One region of the Pseudoalteromonas obscura genome, then DNA from elsewhere that is predicted to be linked to it. Evidence: predicted binding sites of a transcription regulator. Region 1 holds the regulator's gene; each other region holds the start of a gene.
What was found. The regulator sigma-54, encoded in region 1, starts transcription at its own class of promoters, with help from an activator protein. The targets are predictions, from matches to a motif close to GTTGGCACGNNNNTNGNNT.
Positions count from the first base shown of each region.

Region 1 (3,473 bases):
GTAACAAGGAGCAACAGTGAGCACACTAAAAGCCACAGCACTCGCCAAAAGCTACAAAGGCAGACAAGTTGTTAAAAATGTCGAACTAAGTGTTGAAGCTGGGAGCATTGTGGGTTTGCTAGGGCCTAATGGCGCAGGTAAAACCACCACTTTTTATATGATTGTCGGTTTAGTGCCAAGTGACAAAGGCAGCATTCACATTGATCAGCAAGACATCACCCTACTGCCAATGCACAGCCGTGCACGTATGGGGATAGGCTATTTACCACAAGAGTCATCGATATTCAGAAAGTTGACGGTTTATCAAAATTTAATGGCTATTTTGGAAACTCGTAAAGACCTAAATAAAGCTCAGCGTGAAACGATATTAAACGAATTATTGGACGAATTTAATATTCAACATATTCGCTCTAGTTTAGGAATGGCGCTTTCCGGTGGAGAGCGTCGTCGAGTCGAAATTGCTCGCGCTTTAGCCGCAGATCCAAAATTTATTCTATTAGATGAGCCTTTTGCTGGCGTTGATCCCATTTCAGTGTTAGATATAAAGAAAATTATTGAGCATTTAAAAAACCGTGGAATCGGTGTGTTGATCACAGATCACAATGTGCGTGAAACATTGGATGTATGTGAAAAAGCCTATATTGTTTCCCATGGTGAATTAATTGCTTCAGGTAGTCCTGAACATGTTTTAGCGGATCAAACAGTCCGAGATGTCTACTTAGGCGAACAATTCAGGCTATAGTTAAGAATAAGCGTAACAACAGAAAGGATTGTTAGAGATACATGAGGCAATCGCTACAGCTGCGCATGGGGCAGCAATTAACAATGACACCACAACTGCAGCAGGCGATTCGCCTGCTGCAGTTGAGCACATTAGACCTCCAGCAAGAAATTCAAGAAGCGCTGGACAGCAATCCTTTATTGGAAGTAGAAGAAAACGAACAAGAGTCTTTTGACAACGGTCTAGATAAAACGCAAGAGCAATCACAGACAAGCGAAAAAGCGGAGTCCAGTTCTGAGGAGATCCCTGAGCCGCAGCTCAGTGATTATGAGCAAGACACTGACACAGCTCTAAATAAAGAGACACTCAGCGATGAGATGGCGATGGATGTTACTTGGGATGAATACATCAGTGCGGCACCGGTTAGTTCATCAGGACCTATGCCTGAGGATGAAAGTGTTTACCAAGGGCAAACAACAGAAAGCTTGCAAGAATATTTGATGTGGCAGCTTGAGCTCACGCCATTTAGCGCGACGGATAGACTGATCGCACTGTCAATTGTAGAGGGGGTCGATGATTCTGGCATTTTAACCGTATCGTGTGAAGACATTTTAGAAAGCTTGAATCTAGACAATGATCAAGATCCCGTCGAACTCGATGAAGTTGAAGCTGTATTAAAACGCATCCAACTCTTTGATCCAGTAGGCATCGCCGCTCGAAGCCTTCAGGAATGCTTAATCGTACAACTCAATCAATTTGCAGCAGACACCCCTTGGCTTGAACAAACCAAGTTAGTTATCGATGAACATATCGATCTATTAGCGAATCGTGATTATCGTACTATCATGAAGAAAACAAAGCTCAAAGAAGGTGAGCTAAAAGAAGTGATGACGTTGATCCACAGCTTAAACCCTAAGCCCGCGGCAAGTATAGTGCAAGAAGAAGCCGATTACGTGATCCCTGATGTCTCAGTGAAAAAGGTCAAGGGGCGTTGGGTTGTAGAGCTAAACCCTGACTCTATGCCTAAAATAAGAGTTAACGATCATTACGCTGCAATGTCTCGCTCTGTAAAATCAAGCAGTGACAGTCAATTTATTCGCTCTCATTTACAAGAAGCAAAGTGGTTTATTAAAAGCCTTGAAAGCAGAAATGAAACTTTATTGAAAGTTACTAATTGCATTGTGCAGCAACAACAGGCATTCTTTGAACATGGCCCTGAGGCAATGAGACCTATGGTACTCAATGATGTTGCTGAAATGGTTGACATGCACGAGTCGACAATATCTCGAGTAACAACGCAAAAATACATGCACACGCCTCGTGGCATTTACGAATTGAAATACTTCTTCTCGAGCCACGTTAGTACCGAGAATGGTGGTGAATGCTCTTCCACAGCAATCCGAGCACTCATCAAAAAGCTAATTGCAGCTGAAAACTCAGCTAAACCTTTGAGTGATAGCAAAATTGCAGATGTATTAGCTGATCAAGGTATTAAGGTGGCAAGACGTACTATTGCCAAATACCGAGAGTCTTTGGCTATTCCACCGTCTAATCAACGTAAGAGCTTGATTTAGGCGTAACAAAAGAAGGAAAAATGCTTATGCAACTAAATTTAACTGGTCGCCATGTAGAAATTACCGATTCATTAAGAGACTACGTAACGAGTAAGTTTGCGAAGCTAGAAAGGCATTTTGATCACATCAACAACGTACATGTAATCTTAGATGTCGAAAAACTCATACAAAAAGCAGAAGCCACATTGCATGTCAACGGAGGTGAATTGTTCGCTTCTACAGAACATAAAGATATGTATGCAGCAATTGATGGTTTGATTGATAAGCTAGACCGACAAGTGATTAAACATAAAGAGAAGCTAACTCGACACTAAATCATGAAACTTAGCACACTCATTTCCGAGGACTGTAGCAAAGCTGCGGTCCTTTTTAATAGTAAGAAAAGAATACTTCAATATATTAGTGAGTTGGCGCAGCAAAAAATTCCAAGTGCCAATCAACATGAGATTCTTGAGGCACTTTTATGCCGCGAAAAGCTTGGCAGTACAGGGATAGGTAAAGGGATAGCGATCCCACATGGTAGATTGCCAGGTTTAAATAATATTGTTGCCATCATACTTGTAAATCAACAAGCCATTCCTTTTGATGCCTATGACGATCGCAATGTAGACATTTTTGTTGCACTCATCGTACCAGATGGTGAAAATAAACAACATTTAGAGACCTTAGCTAGTATCGCTGGTAAACTAAATAACAAAGCTTTTTGTAAACGACTTAGGCAAGCAAGTAATGATAGCGAGCTTCATCAAGTCCTTGTTGAGTTTGATAAATAATAGGAATTAAACGTGGAACTCATAATTATCAGTGGCCGCTCTGGTTCAGGTAAATCTGTTGCGTTAAGAGTTTTAGAAGACTTAGGTTATTACTGCGCTGATAATATTCCAGTTAACCTGCTGCCAGCTCTAGTTCGCAGTGTCTCAGACAGCTACAACAAAATTGCGGTAAGCATTGATGTAAGAAACTTACCTAAAGAGCAGCAAGAATTTCATGATATCTTAGAGTATTTACCTGGGTTTGCGAATCCACGTGTTTTTTATTTAGATTGTGATGATCAAACTCTGGTAAAGCGCTTTTCAGAAACTCGACGCTTACACCCGCTGTCATTAAACGACTTACCACTAGACTTGGCCATAAAACAAGAACGCAACTTACTTGATGTGTTAATCCGCCGTGCCGAT
Region 1 covers NZ_JASJUT010000011.1:94,707-98,179, reverse strand. The annotation lists gene lptA (lipopolysaccharide transport periplasmic protein LptA) at 1-20, shown strand, start outside; gene lptB (LPS export ABC transporter ATP-binding protein) at 17-742, shown strand; gene QNM18_RS20950 (RNA polymerase factor sigma-54) at 784-2,295, shown strand; gene hpf (ribosome hibernation promoting factor) at 2,322-2,609, shown strand; gene ptsN (PTS IIA-like nitrogen regulatory protein PtsN) at 2,613-3,068, shown strand; gene rapZ (RNase adapter RapZ) at 3,081-3,473, shown strand, end outside.

Region 2 (3,473 bases), on a different contig from region 1:
TGAGGGAATATCAAACTTGAATACCAAGTTTGAATCACTAGCCGCATCGATGACGTCAAACTCAGCGCTTCAAGCTTCGGCGTTAATTGGTAAAAAGGCACTGCTTGAGTCTGACACTGTTGAGCATGGCCCTGGCATGCAGTCACGGGGATCCATCATTGTTGCAGAGCCCGTTGAAAAGCTCACTTTGAGTATTGTTAACGACAAAAATGAGCTCGTTAGGAAAATAGAGCTAGGGGAACAGAGTGTTGGCGCCACACGTTTTGAGTGGGATGGTTTAAATCAAAGCGGCGATCCAGTTCCTCCTGGTGAATATACGATTAAAGCTGAAGGGCAAACAAACGGTAAGTTTGAATCTTTGCCTACAGCGACTTTTAGAAATATTGATAGTGTTAACGTCAATGGCTCTCAGGGCATTGTAATTAACACCAAAGCTGGTGCAGTTAGATTAACTGACGTTGCAGAAATAGCGTAATCAAAAGATTTTAACCTTAATTGTAGAGGTATTAGAGTATGAGTTTTAATATTGCTTTAACAGGACTAGCTGCTGCCCAAAAAGACTTGGATACCACAGCTAACAACATTGCAAACGTAAATACGACAGGCTTTAAAGAGTCGCGTGCAGAGTTCGCTTCAGTTTACGCATCGTCAGTATTTAGTGCAGGTAAAACTAAAAATGGTGATGGTGTTTCAACGACAATGGTTGCCCAACAGTTTCACCAAGGTTCTTTAAACTTTACCCAAAACTCACTTGACCTCGCAATTACAGGTGAAGGTTATTTTGCGACAAGTGAGGAATTAGGCGGCCAAGACTATACGTTTACACGAGCCGGTGCATTTAAGCTCAATAAAGATAACTTTATTGTTGATGCCAATGGTAACTTCTTACAAGGCTTCCCTGTAGACCCAAGTACTGGTGATACGACTTCGGTGAGTTTGAGTACCTCTTCTGCGTTGCAAATTCCGGATGCATCAGGTTCACCTCGTGCTACCACAAATGTTTATTCTTCGTTTAACCTAGATTCACGTGCAACGGCACCGTCTGTACCGTTTGATCCTACAGTGAGCGCGTCATATAACAGCTCGACGTCGACGACTATTTACGACTCATTGGGTGAACCTCATACATTGCAATTCTTTTTCCGTAAGGAAGACCCGACAACCAATGCAAATGAGTGGCAAGTATATGCAACGCTTGGAGGACAACAGTTTGATGCCACTGGTACACTTATCGCAACGCCTCCTGGTACCCCTATCACTGAATTTGGTTTTAACGCACAAGGTTTTCCAGAAGATACAGGTAACCCAGCAGTGCCAAATACGGGTACTACGTTCAACCCATTAACACTTACCGGTACGAACTTATCTGGCTTGTTGACTAATGGCGCGACATTCCCGTCAGATATTCAGATGAACTGGCGTGATGAAACCAATACCAGCTCAAAACTCCCAACTCAGTTTGCGAGCCGATTCGAAGTTAAGGCGCTTGATCAAGATGGTGCGACGACTGGTCGATTAGCGGGTATTGATATCGGCGCGGATGGTAAGATCGTTGCTTCATACAGTAATGGTGACTCTACCTTCCTAGGCCAAGTAGCAATGGTACGTTTTTCTAACTCGCAAGGTCTAACTGAAGCTGGTAATACAGGGTGGAAGAAAAGTTTGACATCAGGTGAGCCCATCGCAGGTGAACCGGGTTCAGGTACGTTAGGGTCCATCAACTCTTCAGCCTTAGAACAGTCGAATGTAAACTTGACCAACGAGCTGGTTGATTTGATAAGTGCGCAGCGGAACTTCCAAGCAAACTCAAGGGCACTGGAAGTAAACTCGACACTACAACAAAATATATTGCAAATCCGATAACATCAACCACACTTCAAAAGCCGCATTCGCGGCTTTTTTATTTTTTGACACTCACCTTGGCACTAATATTGCTTTTATCACTATATATTGAACAGTTTTAGGTCGTTCTCATGGATAAAATGCTATATGTCGCCATGTCTGGAGCTAAACAAAGCTTACGCGGTGTAGCGCTAAAAGCGAACAACTTAGCAAATGCTAATACCACGGGTTTTAAAGCAGACTTTGCTCAAGCTCGCTCTATGCAAGCGTTTGGTGAAGGCTTGCCGACACGTGTATTCGCCATGCAAGAGCGTCCAGGAACAAACATGCTAAGTGGTGCTGTCGCAGAAACTGGGCGAGATTTGGATATTGCGGTTGATGACAAATCTTGGATAAGTGTTATGGATGCGAGTGGTGAAGAAGCCTATACAAAAGTGGGCACGTTAAACATTACAAGTGATGGTTCTTTGGTTACTAGTCATGGTCGTCAATTAATTGGCGAAGGCGGACCAATCATCTTACCCCTTCCAATAGATAAAGTGGTATTTAGTGATGATGGCTCAATTCAGGTGCGCCCTCAGGGGGCGCCTGCCAATTTTTTGGAAACCGTGGATAGACTCAAAATTATTACCGCAGACAACACAAAGCTGGAGAAAGGTAATGATGGTCTATTTAGACCAAAAGAAGACCAGCTTGAAGATGGCCATTGTGGTTTTTGTGAAATATCACCCACAGCAAAAGTAATGAGCGGCTATTTAGAAATGTCCAACGTCAACCCAGTTCATGAGATGGTGGATTTGATTAACCACCAGAGGCAGTTTGAAATGCAAATGAAATTAATGAAGTCAGCAGAAGAAATCGACGAGCGACACACTTCGCTCCTGCGCATAGTATAAGAGAGTGAGGTATAGATTATGAATCCTGCATTGTGGATAAGTAAAACAGGGCTCGACGCCCAGCAAACTGACATTTCAGTTATTTCGAATAACTTAGCCAACGCCAGTACCGTTGGTTATAAAAAGAGCCGAGCAATATTTGAAGATTTACTCTATCAAAATATTAACCAGCCGGGTGGACGTTCATCGCAAGATACCGAACTCCCTTCGGGTTTAATGCTCGGTGCTGGCTCAAAGGTAGTTGCCAACCAAAAGAATTTTTCTCAAGGTAATATGATAAGTACCGAAAACTCTCTTGATTGGATGATACAAGGCCCTGGCTTTTTTGAAATTCAAATGCCTGACGGCACAATTGCTTATTCGCGCAATGGTCAGTTTACAACAGACGAAACAGGTCGTGTTGTAACTTCCGGTGCTGGTTTCCCTGTGCAACCAGAAATGACGGTACCAGATAACGCAAATTCGATAACGATTTCTCAAGATGGTGAAGTTTCTGTCAGTATTAATGGACAAGCAGAAAATACAGTTATCGGTCAGCTTGTGATCAGTGACTTCATTAACCCATCAGGTTTGGAACCAATAGGTCAAAACTTATATACCGAAACTGCGGTAAGTGGTGCACCTGTTCAAGGTAACCCGGGAGTTGAAGGTCTTGGCACAATGGTGCAAGGGGCACTTGAAACTTCTAATGTAAACGTCACCGAAGAGCTGGTGAATCTAATCGAAACCCAGCGC
Region 2 covers NZ_JASJUT010000018.1:2,926-6,398, forward strand. The annotation lists gene QNM18_RS25520 (flagellar hook assembly protein FlgD) at 1-475, shown strand, start outside; gene flgE (flagellar hook protein FlgE) at 514-1,863, shown strand; gene QNM18_RS25530 (flagellar basal body rod protein FlgF) at 1,974-2,738, shown strand; gene flgG (flagellar basal-body rod protein FlgG) at 2,757-3,473, shown strand, end outside.
Region 2: a site for sigma-54 is predicted at 1,919-1,937, ahead of QNM18_RS25530 (flagellar basal body rod protein FlgF). Genes of this name have one in related genera too.

Region 3 (3,473 bases), on a different contig from region 1:
ATTCAAATCACTTATTTTTTGAATTAAGTTATTGGCCTCTTGTGAGTAAATTGACAGCTGCTCATTTACGATATTATTTTGGTCGAAAACAATACCAGACAGTCGGTCCATTTGATCAATGAGATTTTGTGCATCGGTGAGAAACAATGAACGCGTCACCGTAGACGACGGCAGGTTCATCGCTTCTTGTAAATTATTAAACAGAGAGTTAATGCTGCTGTTTAAATTATTTGAGTCTTCGCCAAATAGTGTATCAACACGCGTAGACTCAGTCACAAACTGATCATAATAGGACTGACTAGATACATCTCGGTACAACTGCTTTTGCGCAAATTCATTTAGTAAGCGGACGGTTTCACCACGACCCACTTGATTACCAATTAACGTAGCATGTTCAGTACGCTCTCGAATGTACCCAACTGTGTTTAAATTGGCGATGTTTTTACTGGTCGTTTGCAGTAGTTCACTACTTGCTCTTACGCCAGATGTGCCAATATTCATTAAGTTAAAAGACATCTTAGTTTACTCCCTGACGTGCAAATGAGGACACTACTGATTGAAAATGTGACCCACCCAATACATTTTTTATTTTATTCGCATAATTAGGATCAGTCGCATACCCAGCCTGTTGCAGTGCATCTAGGTACTCGCCGGGTTTAGATGCTTTTTGTAGCGCCTCTTCATAGCGAGGATTGGATTGTAGAAAGTCAACGTAGTCGCTAAAACTCTCTTTTAACGAATCATAAGCGCGAAAGTTTGCTTGTTTTTTAACAGGTAAGCCCTGTTCAAATTCGAGTGTCATTTTACTGGCACTGTCTCCTGTCCAGCGGCTATCCGCCTTAATATTGAATAAGTTAAAACTACTATTTCCATCTTGTTTGGAGATAACATGTTTCCCCCAACCAGTTTCCAGCGCCGCTTGTGCCACCATCACAGCAGGGTTTAAGCCTATTTTTTCTGCTGCAGACTTAGCATAACCCCATAGAGTTTTGACAAACTCTTCTGGGCTTTCAAAAGCCTGAGGATCAGCTGGGGTGTCTGCCACACCTTTAACTGTGCTTTTTTCTTCTGCCACATCTTTATCGGGCTGATTAACCGGAGCCTGACCGTTAGCAATGCGATCACTTTGTAGCTCGGCGCCAGTGCGCACAACCGATGAAGGCATATAGCCATTTTTTTCTGGTGACAGCTGCTGCACAATCAAGTCAGCGAGACCTAAACTACCTTTATTCGATAATTCCAATGCCATTTGTTGGTCGTGCATATCACGATAGAATTTGACACTGCTAGAGTTGAAAGGGCTATCTTTGTCTTCGAAAGCCTCATTGGCTTTACGCATACTGGTTAACAGCATTTGAGTAAAAATTGATTCAAACTGCTGTGCAGCTTTTTTTAGCGCTTGTTTTGATGCATCACCATCACCCGCGCTTTTTAACGCATCCTGTCTCAATGAGTTCAGGTTGTTTAAATCAAAAAAGCTTTGATTATGTGTTGGATCAGTATTCATAGTTCAAAAACACGTCGCTAAAAAAGAATATTACTAACAATGCAAATTTTGAGCCAAAAAAAAGCCTCATTAAAATGAGGCTAACTTATTGATTGTTAATTAATCATCATATGACAACAAGTTGACCATGTATTGCACCAGCTTCTTTTAGCGCTTCAAGTATCGCCATTAAATCACCTGGAGCTGCACCTACAGCGTTAATCGCACGAACTAAGTCATCCAAGCTGCTGCCGGGGTCAAAAACAAATGCTCTTGAATCATCTTGGTCTACGTCAACAATGCTTTGACGCGTGACAACAGCATCTGCATCAGTGAGAGGCTGTGGTTGCGAAACATTGGTCTGCTCTGCAATTGTTACCGTTAAACCACCATGAGTAATTGCAGCGGGCTGTAACTTCACATCTTTACCAATTACAATTGTGCCAGTTCTTGAGTTAACAATGATTTTTGCTGATGTATCTGCTGGTTTAAATTCCAAGTTTTCAAGAGTAGAAAGGTAAGCCACACGTTGCGATGGATCTCGAGGCGCAATCACTCTGACTGAAGCTGCATCTAACGCACTGGCGCTGTTTGGTCCAACTAGTTCATTTATCGTATCAGCTAAACGCTTAGCCGTTGTAAAGTCAGGACGATTCAAATTGAATGTGATGTGGTCCCCTTGAGTGAACGGGCTTTTGACGGCACGTTCTACCATACCACCATTTGGAATTCGACCAACTGTGGGTGTATTGATCACCACTCGGCTCCCATCCAGCCCCTCAGCGCCTAACCCACCAACAATCATGCTACCCTGCGCAATCGCATATACATTGCCATCAACACCTTTTAAGAAGGTCTGTAATAACGTACCACCTCTTAGACTACCTGCACTGCCAATTGAAGATACTGTTACGTCAATGCTCTGACCTGGCTTTACAAAAGGTGGTAAGTCTGCGTGAACCGCTACCGCTGCTACATTTTTGATCTTTGGTTTTAAGTTTCCAGGTAAGGTAATACCAAAGCTATTCAACATTGCTTTAAAGCTTTGTTCGGTAAAGCGGCTTTGCTCCCCTGTTCCTGGCAGGCCCACAACTAACCCGTAGCCAATAAGCTGGTTGCTTCTTACCCCTTCGACCACACTAACATCTTTAATGCGTTCAGCAGCTACCTCAACCGATAAGAAGAGTGTGAAGAGTATTACTAGAGTTTGCAGATTACGCATAATTGACTTCCTTAAAATGGCATCAAGGTGCTCATGAAGAACTTGGTCAACCAACCAGCACTTTGAACTTCTTGTGTTTGCCCTTTACCCGAATATTGGATCCGTGCATTTGCAATGCGGTTGGATTCCACTTCATTTTCAGCAGAAACATCCTGCGGTCTGACTAAACCTTCAAGGCGAATAAACTCCTCTCCAGTATTGAGTGTTAACCATTTTTCACCTCGGATCACCAAATTACCATTCGGTAAGACTCTCATTACATTCACTGAGATATTGCCAAATAAGCTGTTTGATTGATTTGCTTGAGCATCGCCCTGATAGGAAGAGTTAGCCCCCATATCTAGTTGAATAGCGTCACCACCAATATTAACTGGAAGATTGCCAAGACCAAGAAATGGATCGACATTGACCTCACTATCTTTGTCTAACTTTGAGTTTGCTGCTTTTGAAGCTTGTGTCGACTCCCTGAGCACCACTGTAATGATGTCGCCCACTCTCACCGCTTTTTTATCCGAGTACAGATCATTCGAATATGAATTGAACAGCGATCCTGTTGAAACTACAGGCTCGGCCTCCATGTCAGGATACATAGGCGCGTAGTAAGGATCATCTCTTACTACATCACTATTTTCTGTTGACATGCAACCACTTAGGCCTAAGCCTAGCGCAACTACCAATATACATTTACGCATGATCTGCCCTACCTTATTAAAGTTGTTGATTGATGTAACTCAGCATTTCGTCAACAGACTTAATCACTTTTGA
Region 3 covers NZ_JASJUT010000018.1:6,414-9,886, reverse strand. The annotation lists gene flgK (flagellar hook-associated protein FlgK) at 1-516, opposite strand, end outside; gene flgJ (flagellar assembly peptidoglycan hydrolase FlgJ) at 518-1,507, opposite strand; gene QNM18_RS25545 (flagellar basal body P-ring protein FlgI) at 1,614-2,708, opposite strand; gene flgH (flagellar basal body L-ring protein FlgH) at 2,720-3,400, opposite strand; gene flgG (flagellar basal-body rod protein FlgG) at 3,417-3,473, opposite strand, start outside.
Region 3: a site for sigma-54 is predicted at 1,547-1,565, ahead of flgJ (flagellar assembly peptidoglycan hydrolase FlgJ). Genes of this name have one in related genera too.